2 regions of the Streptococcus sp. 5905 genome follow, and region 2 is predicted to be linked to the other one. Evidence: predicted binding sites of a transcription regulator. Region 2 holds the regulator's gene; the other holds the start of a gene.
What was found. Region 2 encodes NrdR, which represses ribonucleotide reductase genes. Its sites were predicted from a motif close to ACACNATATATNGTGT; they were not measured.
Positions count from the first base shown of each region.

Region 1: the regulator NrdR is predicted to act here: its motif matches at 9,441-9,456, upstream of nrdH (glutaredoxin-like protein NrdH).

Region 1 covers NZ_VMLC01000001.1:803,674-814,951, reverse strand. The annotation lists gene HT680_RS03985 (transcription antiterminator) at 164-1,000, shown strand; gene HT680_RS03980 (PTS lactose/cellobiose transporter subunit IIA) at 1,036-1,353, shown strand; gene HT680_RS03975 (lactose-specific PTS transporter subunit EIIC) at 1,353-3,047, shown strand; gene lacG (6-phospho-beta-galactosidase) at 3,132-4,538, shown strand; gene HT680_RS03965 (DeoR/GlpR family DNA-binding transcription regulator) at 4,580-5,347, opposite strand; gene nrdF (class 1b ribonucleoside-diphosphate reductase subunit beta) at 5,482-6,450, opposite strand; gene HT680_RS03955 (hypothetical protein) at 6,471-6,845, opposite strand; gene nrdE (class 1b ribonucleoside-diphosphate reductase subunit alpha) at 6,870-9,029, opposite strand; gene nrdH (glutaredoxin-like protein NrdH) at 9,110-9,328, opposite strand; gene HT680_RS03940 (phosphocarrier protein HPr) at 9,690-9,953, shown strand; gene ptsP (phosphoenolpyruvate--protein phosphotransferase) at 9,958-11,278, shown strand, end outside.
Region 2 covers NZ_VMLC01000001.1:352,026-363,303, reverse strand. The annotation lists gene secA (preprotein translocase subunit SecA) at 1-1,421, opposite strand, end outside; gene HT680_RS01750 (hypothetical protein) at 1,582-1,872, opposite strand; gene HT680_RS09100 (hypothetical protein) at 1,891-2,229, opposite strand; gene HT680_RS01745 (LemA family protein) at 2,353-2,949, opposite strand; gene HT680_RS01740 (TPM domain-containing protein) at 3,113-3,961, opposite strand; gene der (ribosome biogenesis GTPase Der) at 4,190-5,500, opposite strand; gene HT680_RS01730 (NADPH-dependent oxidoreductase) at 5,514-6,227, opposite strand; gene dnaI (primosomal protein DnaI) at 6,224-7,120, opposite strand; gene HT680_RS01720 (DnaD domain protein) at 7,121-8,284, opposite strand; gene nrdR (transcriptional regulator NrdR) at 8,285-8,758, opposite strand; gene HT680_RS01710 (GntR family transcriptional regulator) at 8,898-9,263, shown strand; gene HT680_RS01705 (ABC transporter ATP-binding protein) at 9,268-9,963, shown strand; gene HT680_RS01700 (hypothetical protein) at 9,979-10,713, shown strand; gene HT680_RS01695 (LrgB family protein) at 10,745-11,278, opposite strand, start outside.

The DNA.
Region 1 (11,278 bases), 450 kb from region 2:
AAAACTTACTTGTGCTATACTTAAATCACAAGTTAATACAAGGTGAGTGTTACTAAGTAATATTAGGCATGATCACAGGTGAATTAGAGATCAAAAGATTTTCTAGTTCATTTGTGGTCATTTTTTATACTCATATACCATTAAGAGATAAAAGGAGGTTGCCATGTATCGAATTCTAAATCCAATGAATCACAACGTCTCTCTTGTCAGAAATGATAAGGGAGAAGAAGTGATTGTAATTGGTAAGGGGATTGCATTCGGAAAGAAGAAGGGGGATTTGATTGCTGAAAATCAGGTTGAGAAAATCTTTCGGATGAAGACCGAAGAGTCAAGAGAAAACTTTATGGCTCTCCTCAAAGATGTTCCGCTTGATTTTATCACAGTGACTTATGAAATCATTGATAAGCTATCAAAGAAATATCATTATCCGATTCAAGAGTATCTCTACGTAACCTTGACAGATCATATTTACTGCTCTTACCAAGCTCTAGCACAAGGAAGGTACAAGGATAGTAATCTGCCAGATATTTCCACTAAGTATCCTGTCGCTTTTCAAATCGCAAAGGAAGCCTTTGAAATCTATCGTCAGAAGTTGACAGAAAATTTCCCTGAAGACGAAATTATTCGGATTGCTTATCATTTTATCAATGCCGAAGGTGAGAATGAAGTGGAAGTTGTTGAGTCGATTGATAAGAGGAAAGAAATTCTCAGGAATGTTGAAGAAGTGCTAAAGGGTTATGCAATTCAACGAACCAAAGAGAATAATCATTTCTATGATCGTTTTATGATTCATCTCAACTATTTTTTGGATTATTTAGACCGTTCCAGAGATGATAATCAATCACTTCTGGATATGGAAGATCATATTAAACAATCCTATCCAAAAGCGTTCGAGATTGGTTCCAAGATCTATGATGTGATTACGCAACATACGGGTCTTGATTTGTATAAAAGTGAACGAGTTTATCTAGTTCTACATATCCAACGTTTATTGTCATAAAAATTTAATTAAAAATACATAAGGAGAATTCTATCATGAATAGAGAAGAAGTAACATTGTTAGGTTTTGAAATCGTAGCCTATGCTGGCGATGCTCGTTCAAAGCTATTGGAAGCCTTGAAGGCTGCTGAAGCTGGCGATTTTGCGAAAGCAGATAGCTTAGTCGAGGAAGCTGGTTCTTGCATTGCAGAGGCTCACCACGCGCAAACAAGTCTATTGACCAAGGAGGCAGCTGGTGAGGACTTAGCTTATAGTGTAACCATGATGCACGGTCAAGACCACTTGATGACTACCATTTTGTTAAAAGATTTGATGCACCATTTAATCGAACTCTACAAGAGAGGAGTTAAGTAATGAACAAACTAATTGCATTTATTGAGAAAGGAAAACCTTTCTTTGAGAAATTATCTCGTAATATCTACCTTCGTGCTATTCGTGATGGTTTCATTGCAGGGATGCCTGTTATTCTCTTCTCAAGTATCTTTATCTTGATTGCTTTTGTACCAAACTCATGGGGCTTTAAATGGTCTGATGATGTTGTTAATCTCCTCATGAAACCTTATAGCTATTCAATGGGGATTCTAGCTCTCTTGGTAGCTGGTACAACAGCTAAGTCATTGACCGACTCAGTAAACCGTAGCATGGAGAAAACCAACCAAATCAACTATATGTCAACACTTTTGGCTGCGATTGTTGGTTTGTTGATGTTGGCAGCTGATCCGATTGAAGGTGGCTTTGCAACAGGTTTCCTTGGAACAAAAGGGTTGCTTTCAGCCTTCCTTGCTGCCTTTGTTACTGTAGCCATCTATAAGGTTTGTGTTAAGAACAACGTCACTATTCGTATGCCTGACGAAGTTCCACCAAATATCTCACAAGTCTTTAAAGATGTGATTCCATTCACTCTATCAGTGGTTTCTCTTTATGCTCTTGATTTACTAGCTCGTCATTTTGTTGGTGCAAGCGTAGCTGAATCAATCGGTAAATTCTTTGCACCATTATTCTCTGCTGCTGATGGTTATCTAGGTATTACCATTATCTTTGGTGCCTTTGCCTTCTTCTGGTTTGTTGGTATCCACGGTCCTTCAATCGTCGAGCCAGCAATCGCAGCTATTACCTATGCAAATGCTGAAGTCAACTTAAACCTTCTTCAACAAGGGATGCATGCAGACAAGATCCTTACTTCAGGTACACAAATGTTTATCGTTACCATGGGTGGTACGGGTGCGACACTGGTTGTTCCATTCATGTTCATGTGGTTAACAAAATCAAAACGTAACCGTGCAATCGGACGTGCTTCAGTAGTTCCAACTTTCTTTGGTGTAAATGAACCAATTCTGTTTGGTGCACCGCTTGTATTGAACCCGATTTTCTTTATTCCATTTATCTTTGCGCCAATTGCCAACGTATGGATCTTTAAATTCTTCATTGAGACGCTTGGCATGAACTCATTTACAGCCAACCTTCCTTGGACAACACCAGGTCCGCTCGGTATTGTTCTCGGTACAAACTTCCAAGTTCTATCGTTCATTCTTGCTGCCCTTCTAATCGTTGTTGACATTGTCATTTACTATCCATTCCTTAAAGTCTATGATGAACAAATCCTTGAAGAAGAGCGTTCTGGTAAAGTCAATGATGAATTGAAAGAAAAAGTAGCAGCAAACTTCAATACTGCCAAAGCAGATGCTATTCTTGAAAAAGCAGGTGTAGAAGCAGCGCAAAACACAATCACTGAAGAAACAAATGTCCTCGTTCTCTGTGCTGGTGGAGGTACAAGTGGTCTCCTTGCAAATGCTCTAAACAAAGCAGCTGCAGAGTACAATGTCCCTGTCAAGGCAGCAGCTGGTGGCTATGGAGCTCACCGTGAAATGTTGCCTGAGTTTGATCTGGTTATCCTTGCTCCTCAAGTTGCTTCAAACTTTGAAGACATGAAGGCCGAAACCGACAAACTTGGTATCAAACTTGCTAAGACAGAAGGTGGCCAATACATTAAACTGACTCGTGATGGAAAAGGCGCTCTTGCCTTCGTTCAAGCGCAGTTTGAAGAATAAAATGTAAATACCAAAGAAGTGAGATGGAGGAACTCCTCCCAACTATATCCCCATCTCAGTTCTATTTCTTGAAAGGTGAATCAAATGACAAAAACACTTCCAAAAGACTTTATTTTTGGCGGAGCAACAGCAGCCTACCAAGCAGAAGGTGCTACACATACTGATGGTAAAGGGCCAGTCGCCTGGGACAAATACCTCAAAGATAACTACTGGTACACTGCTGAACCAGCCAGTGATTTCTATCACAAATACCCAGTTGACCTCAAACTTGCAGAAGAGTATGGTGTCAATGGTATCCGTATTTCAATCGCTTGGTCACGTATCTTTCCAACTGGTTATGGGAAGGTTAATGACAAGGGGGTTGAGTTCTATCATAAATTATTTGCAGAGTGCCACAAACGGCATGTTGAGCCATTCGTGACTCTTCATCACTTTGACACGCCAGAGGCGCTTCATTCAAACGGAGATTTCCTAAACAGAGAAAACATTGATCACTTTGTGGATTATGCAGCTTTCTGTTTTGAAGAATTTCCTGAAGTTAACTTTTGGACAACCTTTAATGAAATTGGGCCGATAGGGGATGGCCAGTATTTGGTTGGGAAATTCCCTCCAGGTATTCAGTACGACCTTGCCAAAGTCTTCCAATCTCATCACAATATGATGGTGTCGCATGCGCGTGCAGTAAAACTTTTCAAGGATAAGGGATATAAGGGTGTAATTGGTGTGGTTCATGCACTGCCTACTAAGTATCCTCTGGATCCTGAAAATCCTGCAGATATTCGTGCAGCTGAGTTAGAAGATATTATCCATAACAAGTTTATCCTAGATGCGACTTATCTAGGACGCTATTCCGACGAAACCATGGAAGGTGTCAACCATATCTTAGCAGTCAATGGTGGAAGTTTAGATCTGCGTGAAGAAGACTTCGCTGTGCTAGAAGCTGCAAAAGACCTGAATGACTTCCTTGGAATTAACTACTACATGAGTGATTGGATGCAAGCCTTTGATGGCGAAACAGAAATCATTCATAACGGTAAGGGTGAAAAAGGAAGCTCTAAGTATCAGATTAAGGGAGTTGGACGTCGAGTAGCTCCAGATTATGTGCCACGTACGGACTGGGATTGGATTATCTATCCTCAAGGTTTGTATGATCAAATCATGCGCGTGAAGAAAGATTACCCAAATTACAAGAAAATCTACATCACAGAGAATGGTCTCGGATACAAAGATGAGTTTGTGGATGGAACAGTCTACGATGATGGACGGATTGATTATGTTAAGAAACATATGGAAGTGATTGCAGATGCAATCTCCGATGGAGCCAATGTAAAAGGCTACTTTATCTGGTCGCTGATGGATGTCTTTTCTTGGTCAAATGGCTATGAAAAGCGTTATGGCCTCTTCTATGTTGATTTTGAAACCCAGGAGCGTTATCCAAAGAAATCGGCTCATTGGTACAAGAAACTAGCTGAGACGCAGATTATCGACTAAAACTAACAAAAAAATTCCCCACCAAGTGGCAGGGGAATTTTTTATGGTTTTGATAAAAGAATGGTTGTTTGTTTCGATAGATTTTCAAATGTCTCCTGACTCAGTTTGGAATCTGAAACGATTGTATCAATCTCTGAGATATTGTAGAAAGTGTAAAAATCAAACTTATTAAACTTACTGTGATCTGCCAGTAAGTATTTTTTATTGGCATTATTCAAGGCAATTCGTTGGGCTTCGCCCTCTTCCTCACTGAAAGTGGCAATAGCCTTATCCTTAATGCCATTACAGCTAACAAAAGCCTTAGAAAACTGAAGGTTGGTCAAATCCTGCAAGGTGAGTGTCCCCACAAAAGCACCAGTGATAGAGCGATAATTTCCACCAATCAAAATCAAATCTGTTAGTTTTCGTTCGTTTAGGATGAGAAAAACAGGAAGACTGTTTGTTACAACACGAATATTATCAATTGGGAGTTCACGAGCAAAACATTCTAAGGTTGTTCCTGGCCCGATAAAAATGGTTTCACCTTCGTCAATCAAATGACCTGCAAAACGGCTAATTTCTTGTTTTTCAGCAATCTGCAAGCCTTGTTTTTCAACATTTGAGCGTTCGTTGTTTAAGAGAGAACCTGTACGAAGTTTTTCAGCGCCACCGTGCACACGAACAAGCAAATCCTTATCTGCCAATTCTTGTAAGTAGCGGCGAGCTGTCATATCTGACACATCAAGACTCTCCATAATCTCTTTTACAGTAATAGTGCCTTTTGTGTTTACTGCTTCTAGAATACTATCTAGTTTTTCTTGCTTTAGCATCCTTATCACCTCGATTTCTACTATTATTATCTTACCATAAAACGCTCAATCAATCAAATAGAAAAAAACAAAATAAAACAAAAACAAAAATACCATGGTTGTTTTAAACAAACCATGATATTTTGAATGATTGGTCAAATTAAGTCCAAACCGTAGTTGTAATCCTCATCTTGCATAGCTTCAACTTCACCAAGGAGGTAACCATTTCCGACTTGAGAGAAGAAGTCGTGGTTAGAAGTCCCTGTTGAAATACCGTTCATGACGATAGGATTGACATCATCAGCTGAATCTGGGAAGAGGGGATCTTGTCCGAGGTTCATGAGAGCTTTATTGGCATTGTAACGAAGGAAGGTTTTGACTTCTTCGGTCCAACCAACACCATCATAGAGGCTTTCTGTATAGCCCTCTTCATTCTCGTAGAGGGTGTAGAGCAGGTCGTACATCCATTCTTTGAGTTTTTCTTGCTCCTCTTCAGGCAATTCGTTAAAACCAAGTTGGAATTTGTAACCAATGTAAGTTCCGTGAACAGACTCATCACGGATGATCAGTTTGATGATTTCCGCAACGTTGGCCAGTTTGTTGTTACCGAGATAGTAGAGTGGGGTAAAGAAACCAGAGTAGAAGAGGAAAGTTTCAAGGAAAACGCTGGCAATTTTCTTTTCTAGTGGGCTACCATTGAGATAGATTTCATTGATAATTTCCGCTTTTCTTTGTAGGTAGGGGTTAGTGTTGGTCCATTCAAAGATTTCTTCAATCTCAGCCTTGGTGTTTAAGGTAGAGAAGATAGAAGAATAGGATTTTGCATGGACAGATTCCATAAATTGGATGTTGTTAAAAACAGCTTCCTCATGCGGTGTACGGATGTCTGAACGAAGAGCCTGAACCCCTGTTTCTGATTGCATGGTATCCAAAAGGGTCAAACCACCAAAGACTTTTCCTACCAAGTCTTTTTCCTTGTTTGATAGTTTTCTCCAGTCGTCAAGGTCATTTGACAAGGGGATACGCGTGTCGAGCCAGAATTGCTCCGTCAACTTTTCCCAAGTTGATTTGTCGATGACATCTTCGATGGCATTCCAGTTAATGGCTTTGTAGTAAGTTTCCATGTTATAAAAATCCTTTTGAATTATTCATTCTCAGTTGTATTTAAAAGTTGTTTTATATAATTGTCATATTCCTCATCAATATCTTCTGTACTTTGATTATTTTCTTTTCTATTTTGTACTTCGACTAAGTAATTTTCTGTTTTTTGTTGAATAATTTGGTTGATTTCGTTGTTTGATGAGTTTTTTTTCTTGCTAGTTTGGAGTTTAGAAAGAAAATGTTTATATAGTTTTTGAAAACTGAGAGTAGTTATTGCACCTAGAACAGTCCCCAAAGAAATAAGTATAGTAGTTGCTTTTTTAGGTCCACCCCATAACTTTGTAAGTTGAGCCATTGTAGCATAATCCCATTTAACATCTTTTATAATTTTAATAGATTCTAAAATCAAATTTTTCATGTTGATTACCTCAGTGAGACTTCGTTAAATCACACAGCTTTCACATTGGTTAGCACCAACTTCCCCACCGTCGTCTGTAAAGGTACGGACGTAGTAGATAGACTTGATTCCCTTGTTAAAGGCATAGTTACGAAGGATAGACAAGTCACGTGTCGTTTGTTTGTTTTCTTTCTTCCATTCGTAAAGTCCTTTTGGAATATCACTACGCATGAAGAGAGTGAGTGATAGTCCTTGGTCTACGTGCTCAGTCGCAGCAGCGTAAACATCAATCACTTTACGCATATCCATGTCGTAAGCAGAAGTGTAGTAAGGGATAGTATCTGTTGACAAGCCTGCAGCAGGATAGTAGATTTTACCGATTTTCTTCTCTTGGCGTTCTTCGATACGTTGCGTAATCGGGTGGATAGAAGCAGAAACGTCGTTGATGTAGCTGATAGAACCATTTGGAGCTACAGCAAGGCGGTTTTGGTGATAAAGACCATCTGCTTGAACCTTTTCGCGAAGTTCAGCCCAGTCAGCAGCACTCGGGATAAAGACGTCTTTGAAAAGCTCTTTGACACGATCTGATTTTGGAACAAATTCGCCTGTCACATACTTGTCGAAGTAGCTACCGTTAGCATAGTCTGATTTTTCAAAGTTGTGGAAGGTGATACCACGTTCGCGTGCGATATTATTTGATTCCACCAAGGTCCAGTAGTTCATAAGCATAAAGTAGATGCTTGTAAATTCAACTGACTCAGCTGATCCATACTCGATGAGTTGTTGGGCAAGGTAACTATGAAGTCCCATGGCACCAAGACCAAAGGTGTGAGCCAAACTGTTTCCGTGGTCGATAGTAGGAACAGCTACGATGTGCGAACTATCTGTAACGAAAGTCAAAGCACGAACCATAGCGCGGATAGAACGACCAAAGTCAGGTGAGGTCATCATGTTGACCACGTTTGTTGATCCAAGGTTACATGAAACATCTGTTCCCATTTGAAGGAATTCTTGAGCATCGTTGATCAAGCTTGGTTCTTGAACTTGAAGAATCTCAGAACACAAGTTACTCATGATAATCTTTCCATCAACAGGATTTGCACGGTTAGCCGTATCAATGTTGACTACATAAGGGTAGCCAGACTCTTGTTGCAATTTAGAGATTTCAGTTTCCAAATCACGCGCTTTGATTTTTGTCTTGCGGATGTTTGGATTTGCAACCAATTCATCGTATTTTTCCGTGATGTCGATGTAGTTGAACGGTACACCATATTCAAGCTCTACAGAGTATGGGCTAAAGAGATACATTTCTTCATTTTTGCGAGCCAATTCGTAGAATTTATCGGGCACCACAACACCAAGCGAAAGGGTCTTAACACGAACTTTTTCATCGGCATTTTCTTTCTTAGTGGAAAGGAAAGCGATGATATCTGGGTGAAAGACGTTGAGGTAGACAACACCAGCACCTTGACGTTGCCCGAGTTGGTTTGAGTAAGAGAAGCTGTCTTCAAAAAGCTTCATAACTGGTACGACACCAGAAGCTGCTCCTTCATAACCTTTGATAGGTGCGCCCGCTTCACGAAGGTTGCTGAGGGAAATTCCCACACCACCACCGATACGTGAAAGTTGAAGAGCAGAGTTGATAGAACGTCCGATAGAGTTCATATCATCAGTCACCTGAATCAAGAAACAGGATACCAACTCCCCACGACGAGCACGTCCAGCATTTAAGAAGGAAGGAGTAGCTGGTTGGTAGCGTTGGTGGATGATTTCATTGGCAATATCAGTCGCAATCGCTTCATCCCCGTCAGCAAAATAAAGCGCGTTAAAGAAGACACGGTCTTCCATACTTTCAAGGTAATATTCACCGTCATTAGTCTTCAAGGCATACTGGTTGTAAAACTTATAGGCAGCCATGAATGATTTGAATTGGAAGTTTTGGTCCTTGATAAATTGATGCAATTCTTCCAAAAACTCTGGACGGTATTTCTTGAGAAATGCAGTTTCGATGTAGTTATGTTCAATAAGGTAGTTGATTTTATCAGTAATTGAATCAAAAACCATGGTATTTGGAACTACATTTTCTTTAAAGAAGGCATCCAAGGCTTCCTTATCTTTATGAAGCATGATTTGTCCATTGACAGGACGGTTGATTTCGTTATTGAGACGGAAGTAAGTTACGTCCTCAAGATGTTTTAATCCCATAAAATTTCCTTTATCTAATTACAAAAGAAAGGCCTCTAAGTTAGCCCTAGAAGCAATCTCTTCTGGATGATGTACTAAGATTATGCTAATTGTTTCAGTTTTCCTGGTTGGAAGCCTGAAAAGACTTCAGTTGGTGTTTGGATAACAGGAGCTGCGCTGAAACCGAGCTCTTTAACTTGATCGATGTACTCTGGTTGCTCGTCGAGATTGATCTCACGATAAGCGACATTGTTGCTATCCAAGAAACGTTTGGTCATTTTACATTGTACACAATTATTTTTAGAATAAACCGTTACCATTTTCGTAACTCCTCATAAAATTTGATTACTTTCTTAGTATATCAGAAAAAAAAACTTTGTCAAATTTTTTAAACTAAATCTTGTGCCTAAAAGTTACAGTTTTAAAAACTAAATACAAGATATAGTGTTTTTTTAAAACATGAGCTTTGACTTTCATTGAACTATCAAAGTTTATTAAAACAAAAAAACTATATCCTGTATGTTGGTAATTTATATAGAAGATTTTCAGCAAGTTATCTGAAAGGAAATTGAAGAAAGTCCATAAAACACTTGAAAAATTATCTTGAAGGTGATATAATACACTATTGTAAGGGTTATCACTTATAACTCAAATAGAAAACACTTAAAGGAGAGTCAAACTATGGCTTCTAAAGATTTCCACGTAGTGGCAGAAACAGGTATTCACGCACGTCCAGCAACATTGTTGGTTCAAACAGCTAGCAAATTTGCTTCAGATATCACTCTTGAGTACAAAGGTAAATCAGTAAACCTTAAATCTATCATGGGTGTTATGAGTCTTGGTGTTGGCCAAGGTGCTGATGTTACAATTTCAGCTGAAGGTGCAGATGCTGACGATGCAATCGCTGCTATCTCTGAAACAATGGAAAAAGAAGGATTGGCATAAGGAAATGACAGAAATGCTTAAAGGAATCGCAGCATCTGACGGTGTTGCAGTTGCAAAAGCATATCTACTCGTTCAACCGGATTTGTCATTCGAGACTGTTACAGTCGAAGATACAAACGCAGAAGAAGCTCGCCTTGATGCCGCTTTACAAGCATCACAAGACGAGCTTTCTGTTATCCGTGAGAAAGCAGTAGGTACGCTAGGGGAAGAAGCTGCTCAAGTTTTTGACGCTCACTTAATGGTGCTTGCTGATCCTGAAATGATCAGCCAAATTAAAGAAACTATCCGTGCTAAGAAAGTGAATGCAGAAGCAGGTCTGAAAGAAGTGACAGACATGTTTATCACTATCTTTGAAGGCATGGAAGACAACCCATACATGCAAGAACGTGCAGCGGATATCCGCGACGTGACAAAACGTGTATTGGCTAATCTTCTTGGTAAGAAATTGCCAAACCCAGCTTCTATCAATGAAGAAGTGATCGTGATTGCACATGACTTGACTCCTTCAGATACAGCTCAATTGGACAAAAACTTTGTTAAAGCTTTTGTAACCAACATCGGTGGACGTACAAGCCACTCAGCTATCATGGCACGTACGCTTGAAATTGCGGCAGTATTGGGTACAAACAACATCACTGAAATCGTTAAAGATGGTGATATTCTCGCCGTTAACGGTATCACTGGTGAAGTAATTATCAACCCGACTGATGAGCAAGCAGCAGAATTTAAGGCAGCTGGTGAAGCTTATGCGAAGCAAAAAGCTGAATGGGCTCTCTTGAAAGATGCTAAAACAGTAACTGCTGATGGCAAACACTTCGAATTGGCTGCCAACATCGGTACTCCAAAAGACGTTGAAGGTGTCAATGACAATGGCGCTGAAGCTGTCGGTCTTTACCGTACAGAGTTCTTGTACATGGATTCTCAAGACTTCCCAACAGAAGACGAGCAGTACGAAGCTTACAAGGCTGTACTTGAAGGAATGAACGGTAAACCTGTTGTCGTTCGTACAATGGATATCGGTGGAGATAAGGAACTTCCTTACTTCGATATGCCTCACGAAATGAACCCATTCCTTGGATTCCGTGCCCTTCGTATCTCTATCTCTGAGACTGGAGATGCTATGTTCCGCACACAAATCCGTGCCCTTCTTCGTGCGTCTGTTCACGGTCAATTGCGTATCATGTTCCCAATGGTTGCGCTCTTGAAAGAATTCCGTGCAGCGAAAGCAGTCTTTGACGAAGAAAAAGCAAACCTTCTTGCTGAAGGTGTTGCAGTTGCGGATAATATCCAAGTTGGTATCATGATCGAGATTCCTGCAGCGGCTA
Region 2 (11,278 bases):
TTCATGATGATTTGCGCTTCTCTGTAGTGGTTTTTCGCATTCAAGACTTCGTGAGGAACACCTGCTTCGACCAATTTCTTAGAAAGAAAATCACTGGTTTCAACGGCAACCGTACCTACCAAGACTGGCTGACCTTTTTGATAACGTGCCTTCACATCTTCAACTACAGCCTTGAATTTTGCATCAAGACTTGCATAGAGAAGGTCTGAGTGGTCGATACGTTGGATTGGACGGTTGGTTGGGATTGGGATGACACGAATGTTGTAGATTTCGCGGAATTCTTCTTCTTCTGTTTTACCAGTACCCGTCATACCTGCCAATTTCTTATACATACGGAAGAGGTTTTGGTAGGTAATAGAAGCTGAAGTCTTGGTTTCATCTTGGATTGGCACACCTTCCTTGGCTTCAATCGCCTGGTGCAAGCCGTCAGAATAACGACGACCTTCCATGGTACGACCTGTAAATTGATCGACAATCAGGATTTCCTGCTCTTCGCTGACCACATAGTCAATATCGAGAATCATGATGTAGTTGGCACGAAGAGCATTATCGATAAAGTGAGTAAGAGCTACATTTTCAATATCGTAGAGATTTTCTAACTTGAAGTAGCCTTCAGCCTTGTCAATCCCTGAATCAGACAAACCAATAGTCTTAGACTGGATGTCAATGATATAGTCATCTTTGTCCAAAGATTTGACAAAGTGATCCGCCATATGATACAGCTGACTAGTTTCCACAGCATTGCCCCCTGAAACGATTAAAGGAGTACGAGCCTCATCAATCAAGATCGAGTCAACCTCATCGACCAAGGCATAGTTGAGCGGACGCTGTACCATGTTCTCTGCCCGAACAACCATGTTGTCACGAAGGTAGTCGAAACCAATTTCTGAGTTAGTCGAATAGGTAATATCACAGAGATAGGCTTCTTTCTTCTCCATTGGTGACTTCGCAGCCAAGTTGATCCCTACTGATAAACCAAGCCATGAGTACAATTCACCCATCTCAGTCGCATCACGTTCGGTTAGATACTCGTTGACCGTTACTACGTGAACCCCTTCACCTGCAAGGGCATTGAGGTATACAGGCATGGTCGCAGTCAAGGTTTTCCCTTCACCAGTACGCATTTCTGGCACATCTCCATGGTGGAGGACAATCCCACCCATGACCTGCACTTTATATGGGAAAAGTCCAAGAACACGCTTGGCAGCTTCACGTACTACCGCAAAAGCCTCATAGAGCAATGAATCCAGCGATTCACCCTTGTTGTAACGTTCCTTAAATTCATCTGTTTTTGCTTTTAGCTGGTCATCCGTCAAGGCTGCCATCTGATCTTCATATTTGAGAACCTTGTCTGCCATCTTTTCCAGACGACGAAGTTCTCCTTTATCATTTTCGATAATCGTTTTTAAAATATTAGCCATTATTTTCCTTACTTTAGATTCTGAATATTTTAGAATGTTCTTTTAATTCTAGCACATTTACTCTTAATTTTCAAGAAAGAATCCGCGTTTAAACAGGGAAAAGAGGCTGACTTCTAGGTCAGCCTCTTGGTTTTTTATGGACTACATTTCACACAAAAATTTAATTGCCAAGCAGAGCTGGCAAAATTCCAAAAATCAGGAAGAGATTGATCCAGAAGGCCATGCAAAATAGCACTCCAAAGAGGAAGAGACTTATCCTTTTAGTCAGTACTGAGAAAAAGATTGCCAATACACCAAAGACGACAAAGAGTTTTTTCATGATGAAGAAATAAATCGAAACTCCTCCTATTTGCAAATCCCATGGAAGACAAAAGACCAGCAGCCATAACAAGCAAATCGTAAGAATGTAGGTTTTGTAGTATTGATGAATAAACTGCTTTATTTTGAACATCGGAACCTCCTATAAACTTTAGCTATTGATGAATGTCCTCGTTTTGTTCTCTTGTTTCAGCTTGAACATTCTCTTTAGACAGGCATATATTTTCCAGTCATTCACAAGAGACAAAAAGACTAAAAGAATCCATATCACCCAAATTGTTAAATCAGCAGGATTTTTCAAGACAATATTGAAAATTAAGAATGAAAAAATTGTAAAAGCGATACTGAACAAAGCCCACAAAGGGAGATAAATCCAGTAAGAGTAATAGAAAAACGCGAAATATTTACTATCTTTGTCCGCCTTCTCAATCCAATGAAAAAAATAAAAGTAAGGTGACAAAACCACTAGTTGCAGAAGTCTTTCCAGCATAGCTTTCTCCAAGATTTCTTTTTATTTTATTATACCAAAAAAACCTGGAAAACACTTTCCAGGCTTGAGTTTGAAATCACTAGTCATGCTAGAGAAATCCCTCTATTCATAGGTTGATTCACTTTATTGACTTGATGAAGATGTTCCAAAATCGACCTTAGGAACTGTCTTGGCTTCTTCTGTTTCTTTAAAGGTTTCAGCTTCTTTAAAGTTCATCATATTCGCAAAAAGCACGGTTGGAAAACTTCTCAACTTTTGATTGTACTCGGCTGCGACTTTATTATAATCCTTGCGTGCTACAAAGATACGATTTTCACTTCCTGAAAGTTCGACCATTAGTTGCTCAACATTTTGATTGCTCTTGAGTTCTGGATAATTCTCCGTCAAAGAAATCAAGCGGGAAAGAGCAGAGCTCAATTCTCCCTGAGCCTTTTGGTTTTCTTCCGAAGTTACTGAGCTACTACCGATTTTAGCTCTAGCATCAGCAATCTTGGTAAAGACTTCGGTTTCATGATTCATTTGTCCTTTAACGGACTCCACCAAGTTACCAATCAAGTCCGAACGACGTTGGAGGGCTGTCGATACATCGGCCTGAGCCTGCTCCACCTTAGTCTGTTCACCAACCAGACCATTATAGGTTGCCACTGCGGAACAACTTCCCAGAACTAGTAGTCCAAAGAAAATCGCTACTATTGAGAGAATTACTTTATTTTGTTTCATATCAAAACCTTAACACTTTCTTTTATCAACTTTTCTGAGAAAATACTCAGATTTTAAATCAATTTCCCAAACTTTGTTTTTATTTTTAATTAAGGAGTGAACTGTTGCAAAGGGAGTCACCTTACTGTATGGAAAAATCAGTTTGTATTCTATAAACAATCACTCACCAGTCATCAGACGAACCGCCACCATCGAAGCCACCGCCGTCCCAGCCACCAGATGAGTCGGAGCCTGAGTCAGACCAAGAGGAACCTGAGTCTGATGAGTCACCGCCCCACCAGCCACCGCTAGAATCATCGCGACGAGAACCACCACGACCTCCAGATATAAATACGATAATCATCACGATGAAGTAAATGAGAACTCCAAATCCGAGGACTCCGTCATCGAAGCTACTTTTTCGATTCCGTCTCGAAGAACTCCTCTCATCAGCATACTTTTCAATTTCTCTTAAGCGACTAGGATTAGTAGCATAGTCGTAACTACTTTTAGAACTTGAAGAAGTCGTACTCGAGCCACTATAGAATATGTAGTTGAGATTATTTACTATTGAGAGAACTCCATTATTATAGTCTCCCTTTTGAAAATAAGGGCGTGCTGTTGTCAAGAACCTGTGAGTCTGATAGTCTGTGATCTTACTGGCCACATTATTACTGGTTTCAATCCGTGATTTTCTATCTTGGACTGCTACGACGACCAAGGCACCATGGTTATCTCCCGAGTAGCCAATCTTCCAAGCTCTAGCTGTTTCATTGGCGACTGTTTCGATTGTTTCTCCATCTAGGCTTTTCACAACGTAAACGCCTATTTGGAATTTTTCTGTTTTTTGACTATTTACCTTGTTCAAGCCTCGAATCAGTCTGATTGTCTCCTCGGTTAGATAATGATCCGGGTCATAAATCCCATACTCAGGTTTTTCAGGTGCTGTGAATGCTGACAAGAAGAGAAAGACCATCAACAATCCAAGCAAGCGAACCAACAAACTATTTTTTAATAATCTGATTCTTTTCATAATAACCTCCCTGATAAAGGAAAATTGATTTAAGGAATTATAGCATTTTGATTTTTACAAAGAAAGTGCATTTTCATTACAAATAGATTACAAAAGCTAGGAAAATGATTGAATTTTAATGACAGATTTCTCCTCCAATTTGATAGCTTCTTTTCTTCCCTTTTAGATAGAAAAAAGAAGACCTCACAGTCTTCTTTCAATTTATTTTTATAGGAAAACAAGCAAGGTTTACTTGCGTTTTCTTGCAATCAAGTGAATCGGTGTTCCCTCAAAGACAAAGGCCTTGCGGATTTGATTTTCCAAGAAACGCAGGTAAGAGAAGTGCATGAGTTCTTCTTCGTTGACAAAGATGACAAAGGTTGGTGGCTTGGTTGCCACTTGGGTTGCGTAGAAAATCTTGAGGCGTTTTCCTTTGTCTGTCGGTGTTGGATTGATAGCAATGGCATCCATGATGACATCGTTCAAGACAGCTGATGGGATACGGGTATTTTGACTTTCACTGATTTGCTTGATCATCTCAGGCAATTTATGGAGACGTTGCTTGGTAAGCGCGGATACAAAGACAATCGGTGCGTAAGGCAGGTATTGAAACTGCTCACGGATATCTTCTTCCCATTTTTTCATGGTGTGGTTGTCTTTCTCAAGAGTATCCCACTTGTTGACCACGATGATCATCCCTTTACCTGCTTCGTGGGCAAAACCTGCGATACGCTTGTCGTACTCACGAATACCTTCTTCGGCATTGAGGACCATCAAGACCACGTCAGAACGATCAATGGCACGCATAGCTCGCATGACAGAATATTTCTCCGTATTTTCATAGACTTTACCAGACTTACGCATACCAGCTGTATCAATCATGGTAAACTCTTGGCCATCCGCATCTGTAAAGTGGGTATCAATGGCATCACGCGTTGTTCCAGCTACTGGACTGGCAATCACGCGGTCTTCTCCCAAAATAGCGTTGATCAAGCTAGATTTTCCAACGTTAGGACGGCCAATCAAGCTAAATTTAATCACGTCTGGATTTTCTTCTTCGACTTCGTGTGGTAGATTTTCGACGATGGCGTCTAACACATCCCCTGTACCAATACCGTGGACAGACGAAATTGGCAGCGGTTCACCCAAGCCTAGCGCATAGAAATCAAAGATATCATTTCGCATCTCAGGGTTGTCAACCTTGTTAACGGCAAGGATAACAGGTTTATGGGTCTTATAAAGTTTACGAGCTACGTACTCATCTGCATCCGTAATTCCTTCTTTCCCAGACACCACAAAGACGATGACATCGGCTTCTTCCATAGCAATTTCTGCCTGGTGCTTGATTTGCTCCATAAAGGGAGCATCGACGTCGTCAATCCCTCCAGTATCAATCATACTAAAGGAACGATTGAGCCACTCACCCGTTGCATAGATACGGTCACGTGTCACACCCTCGACATCTTCTACGATTGAGATCCGCTCACCAGCGATCCGATTAAATAGGGTTGATTTCCCAACATTGGGACGTCCCACAATGGCAATAGTTGGTAAGGCCATGTTTTCTCACTTTCTACAATAACTTTTTCTGTTCTAGATTCTTCCGAGTTGAACGAGGTTCGGCTTGACCGAACTGCTCTGCCAAACGCTGACTCCAAGAGGTTGTCGCACGCGCACCAGCATAGTCTGCCTGAACTTTGTCATAGTCCAAAATCGCTTCAACTGGCTGTTCTTGGTATTCTTCTTCAAAAACTACTTGGTTCAAAGGCAGTCTTGGTTTGACATCATGTTGTTGGTTTGGCACGCCAAGGGCAATCCCAAAAACTGGGTAGGTATAGTCAGGCAGGTTAAAAAGCTCTGCCACTTCTTCCGACTTGTAACGGACCAAACCGATAATCACACCACCATATCCCAGACTCTCAGCCGCAAGCAGGGTATTTTGACCAGCAAGAGCCGCATCTACCGAGGTGATGAGGAGACCTTCTGCCCCTTGAGGTTGGAAAGTATCTGTATGAAGGCTTGCTCCCTTTTCAGCTCGATTCAAGTCACCAACAAAGAGCAAAAAGGCTGCTGACTGACGAATGGCTTCCTGCGGAACCAATTCATAAAGAGCATCTTTCTTCTCCTGACTGCGTACAAGAATCACAGAGTAGGATTGGAAATTTTTCCAAGATGACGCCATTTGTCCAGCAGTTAAAATCTCGTCCAAGTCTGCTTGAGGAATTTCTTGCTCCTTAAAGCGACGAACTGAAGTATGAGCTTTCATCAGTTTAATGGTTTCTGTCATCGGCGATTTTCTCCTTCTAGTCTTGTTTCCTCTGCTAAATAACGGATTCGTTCCATAACCCGTCTAGCTTCCCAAGTCTCGTCATTTCCATTCTTTCCTTTGGCAAAATGTTTTTCCAAATCTTGGAAATTAAAGTTGGAAGTAAAAAAGGTCGGCAAATCTTCCTGCATGCGATACTGGAGAATAACTTGGAGAATCTCATCACGCACCCAAGGGGTAGACTGTTCTGCACCAATATCATCCAAGACCAAGACCTCTGCTAACTTGATCTCATCCACCAAGGTCTTCACAGTTCCTTCACCGATAGCATTTTTCACATCAATGACAAAACTTGGATAGTGGAGAATGGTTGTTGAAGCACCACGTTTTTCAGATAAGTCGTGAGCCAAAGCCGCCATCATGAAACTCTTACCAACACCAAAATCTCCGTACAGATAGAGGCCTTTTCGGATGCTTGGGTAAAGGTCTACAAAGGCATAGAGTCTCTCAAAAATCGGCAAACGACCTAAGTCATCTAGGTCAATCTGAGCCAACTTCGCTTTCTTGAGACTTGCTGGTAGATTGATCAACTTGAGACGATTCTTTATAGCTGCCTCTTTTTCAGCCGCGATTAGTTCCGGTGTTTCTTCATAAGATACATCCGCATAACCGTGATTCATGACCAAGATAGGCTTGTAGCCACGCGCTATATAGTCCGCATCCCCGCGAAGAAACTTGTCCCGTTCTGTGATATATTGGTTGAACTTGGAGATGCTACGATTTAACTCCTCTGGGCTGAGGGATTCTTTCTGGATAAAAGCCGCTACATCTGGGTCCTTCATAATCTGCTGGACTAGTTCCTGATACTGAAAACGACTTGACTGACGTTTAATAACGTCACCAACACTTTCCATCTAGTCTCCTCCTTCTTCTAATCGGGCTAACATTTCTTGTTTTTTACGTTCTAATTCCAGACGAGTTTCCTCACTGGTTTGATTCTTGTATTCTGGATTACTCCACTTAGGAACATTTGTCTTCGTTGAACTAGCCTTATTTTTCTGGTCTTCTTGCCCTTTTTGCTGACGTTCTCGAATCCGAAGCACGGCTTCCTCTGCTGTCCGAATCTTGCGATAGGCATAGTCGTTTGCGACTTTCATAGCATATTTTTCATTGACATTGGCCGAATCAACCTTGTTAAAGGTTAAAAGTAAGACGATATTGATGACTTCGTCCAACAAGCCTAAAGATGCCATCTGGTGAAGAAGTTCCCGTTCGCTCTGGGTGATGTTCCCCTTACGAGTTTGCTTGATTTCCGCTAAAAATTGTAGGGGAGTTTTGGTTTTGGCTTCCTTGATAATGGTCATTTCTTTGGGGCTAAAGTCAGAAGAAACCTGCTTTTGCGCAATCTTTTCACGCATGCGTTTGACTGAAATAACCTGAGCTACAGCTGTCGCCTTGGCTAATTGATAGGTTTCAAACCAGGTCCATTTTTTTTCATCTGCGATGGCAAACAATTCCAAAACATCCGCCTGCTCGTTTTCAAAACGCAAACCATCTCGAGCCATCAGGCGCTGAAAATATTCCAAATCAAAATCATTTTTTAACTTGCTTTTAGACTCGCTTGGGGTCACTTCTTCGGTCAGGGTTGGAAAGACTTGACTCAAAGAAACAGAAAGTTCTTCTCCCTCACTTGGAGCCTGTTTCATAGCAGAAACAGCTGTATCCCCAATCTTTCTCTCCAAAAGTCTACTATAGACAGAATGACTTAAAAATTCCTGACTTGAAAGGGGAAAATGAAGCTGCAATTCATATACTTCCCCCTTCTGATAAAGAGTCAACAAGTCCACAGCAGATAAGATTTTAAAAGACTGGAGGAGCGTATTCATCCCGAAATCCAAATGATTAAGAATGTTGGCAAAAAGGTGTTCTTTTTGACCTCCATCCCAAAAGGTAACGGCATATAGATAGAGGCTCAGCGCCTCCTGACCGATAATCGGGAGGTAGCACTGCACCAGGGAAGAGGTATCTTGCGACACCCGATTATTCTTTAGAAAAGAAAAACGGTCATTTGGTTTCATCTATTTTTCCTTTTTCTTTTTTGAGGATTGGGTGATCTGCTGGAGCAGACTCTCCAACTCACTCACATCCTTAAAGCTACGGTAAACACTGGCAAAACGAACATAGGTAATCTCATCAAGCTCTGCCAATTCTTCCATGACTAAGGCTCCAATGTATTCACTTTGAATCTCGTTCTCACTGCGACTACGGAGTTTTTGCTCGATGCGATTGACCACCATGTTGATTTCATCACTCGAAACAGGGCGCTTCTGGGCTGAGCGGATAATCCCATTAAAGATTTTATCTCTTGAAAACTGTTCTCGTGTACCGTCTTTTTTGACGACAACCAGCGTTCGTTCTTCAACTCGTTCATAGGTTGTAAAACGATGCTGACACTCGTCGCACTCACGTCTTCGACGGATGGTATTTCCTTCTTCGGCTTGACGGCTATCAACAACACTAGACTTGGTAGCCCCACATTTTGGACAACGCATGCTTCTCCTCCTTGTCGTTTTCTTTTCATTATACCATTTTTTGAGCAATTCCCAAAACAATTCTTATTTTTACTTGACAAGTTTTTTGTTTTATTGTATTATTTAATTAGAACAATAAAGAAAAAGAAAGGAGACTATGATGTCCTGGTCATTTGATAATACAAAACCCATTTATTTGCAGATTATGGAAAAAATCAAATTACAGATTGTTTCCCATGAACTGGAACCCAACCAACAGCTCCCAACCGTAAGGGAACTAGCGAGCGAGGCTGGGGTCAATCCCAACACAATTCAGCGCGCCTTGTCTGATCTTGAGCGCGAGGGCTTCGTTTATAGCAAGCGGACTACTGGTCGTTTTGTCACTGAGGACTTAGATCTCATCGTTCAGTCCCGCAAACAGCTTTCTGAGGAGCAACTGAAAAACTTTGTAACGGGCATGCTTCAATTCGGGTATCAAAAAGAAGAACTGCCAAGTGTGCTTAGCGAATACATCAAAGGAGTGTAAAATTATGACATTACTAGCATTTGAAAATGTATCCAAATCCTATGGGGCTACAGCAGCCCTTAACAATGTTTCCCTTGAGATTCCCGCTGGAAAAATCGTCGGGCTTCTCGGTCCAAACGGATCTGGAAAAACAACCTTGATCAAGCTGATCAACGGACTTCTCCAACCAGACCAAGGTCGTGTCCTCATTAACAACATGGACCCAAGTCCTGCTACCAAAGCCATTGTCTCTTATCTACCAGACACGACTTATCTGAATGAACAGATGAAAATCAAAGAAGCACTGACCTACTTTAAAACTTTCTACCAAGATTTCAATCTTGAGCGGGCTCAGCATCTTTTAGCAGATCTTGGCATTGATGAAAACAGTCGTCTCAAGAAATTGTCAAAAGGGAACAAGGAAAAGGTTCAGCTCATCCTCGTTATGAGCCGTGAAGCTCGTCTCTACGTGCTCGACGAACCGATTGGTGGTGTGGATCCGGCTGCCCGTGATTATATCCTCAATACCATCATCAACAACTACTCACCAACTTCAACTGTTTTGATTTCTACCCACTTGATTTCAGATATTGAGCCGATCTTGGACGAAATCATCTTCCTAAATAACGGAAAAGTCGTCCGTCAAGGAAATGTTGATGATATTCGTTATGAGTCAGGTGAGTCGATTGACCAGCTCTTCCGCCAGGAGTTCAAGGCTTAGACAAAGGAGATTATTATGTTTTGGAATTTAGTTCGTTATGAATTTAAAAATGTTAACAAATGGTATCTAGCTCTCTACGGTGCTGTGCTTGCAATTTCGGTTTTGATTGGTGCATCCATTTCTGGTATTAGTCAGACCTACACTAGCTATGGTAATGAGCCCTACTATCTGTTAGGTTTTCTGATCTTAGTTTTTGGGGGGCTCAGCGTTACTCTCTGGATCGCGACGATCTTTCTAATCGTTCGACGCTTCAAGGGAAGTGTCTACGATCGTCAGGGCTATCTGACATTGACTCTGCCCGTCTCTGAACACCAAATCATCACCGCCAAATTACTGGGTGCTCTCATTTGGTCAATCATAAGCTATATTATATTTATCTTGAGTATCATTATTATCTTCTCACTCACCCCTGTAGTGAAAGATTTGCCACTCCTCTATCGATTTATCTCTCCTTATCTCGGCTACGGTTGGCTCTATGCCCTCTCTCTTCTGGTGGGTTCAATTACTTGGATTTTATCTATTTACCTTTGCATCTCAATTGGTCAACTATTTAACGAGTATCGTACCGCTATGGGAATTTTAGCCTATATCGTGATTAACATCGTGATTGGCTATATTTCTATCTTCTTCCGAATGGATTATGATTTTAACCTCCTAATTAGCGTTGATATCCTCAAAGATTTCATTCTAGCAATTATCTACTACCTCGGAACCTACTATATCTTGAAAAATAAGGTTAACTTGCAATAAAAAATGCCCAGCTAGAAAGCTGGGTTTTTCTTTAACTCAATATCAAACTGGCTACAATGGGACTGACAAAGACGTAGAGAATACCGGTGACACCGATAGCCAAGCCACCCATGGCGCCTGCTACAGAGCCGTATCGAAAGGCCGTTCCCGTTCCGACAGCATGACCTGTCCCTCCAAGGGAAAGACCTACAGCCACTGGATCATCAATTTTCAACCACTTTAAAAGGGTTGGTCCAATAACACTAGTTAAAATCCCAGTTGCCACTACGACGACCAAGGTCACAGTCGTCAAACCCTGCAATTTTTCTGTAATCCCCACTGCCATGGCGGTTGTCACTGACTTGGGAAAGAGAGAAATGGCTAGGAAAAAGTCCATGCCAAAGATTTTCGCCACTATGGCAGTGAAGCTAGTATTGACAACTACTGCTAGCAGACTACCAAAGAGAATACTCCGAGCATGGTGCTTCATCAAGTGAAAACTCTTATAAAGCGGAATCCCTAGAGCCACTGTTGATGGGACTATCAAGTTATTCAGATAAACCCCACCTTGGTAGTAATCTTGGTA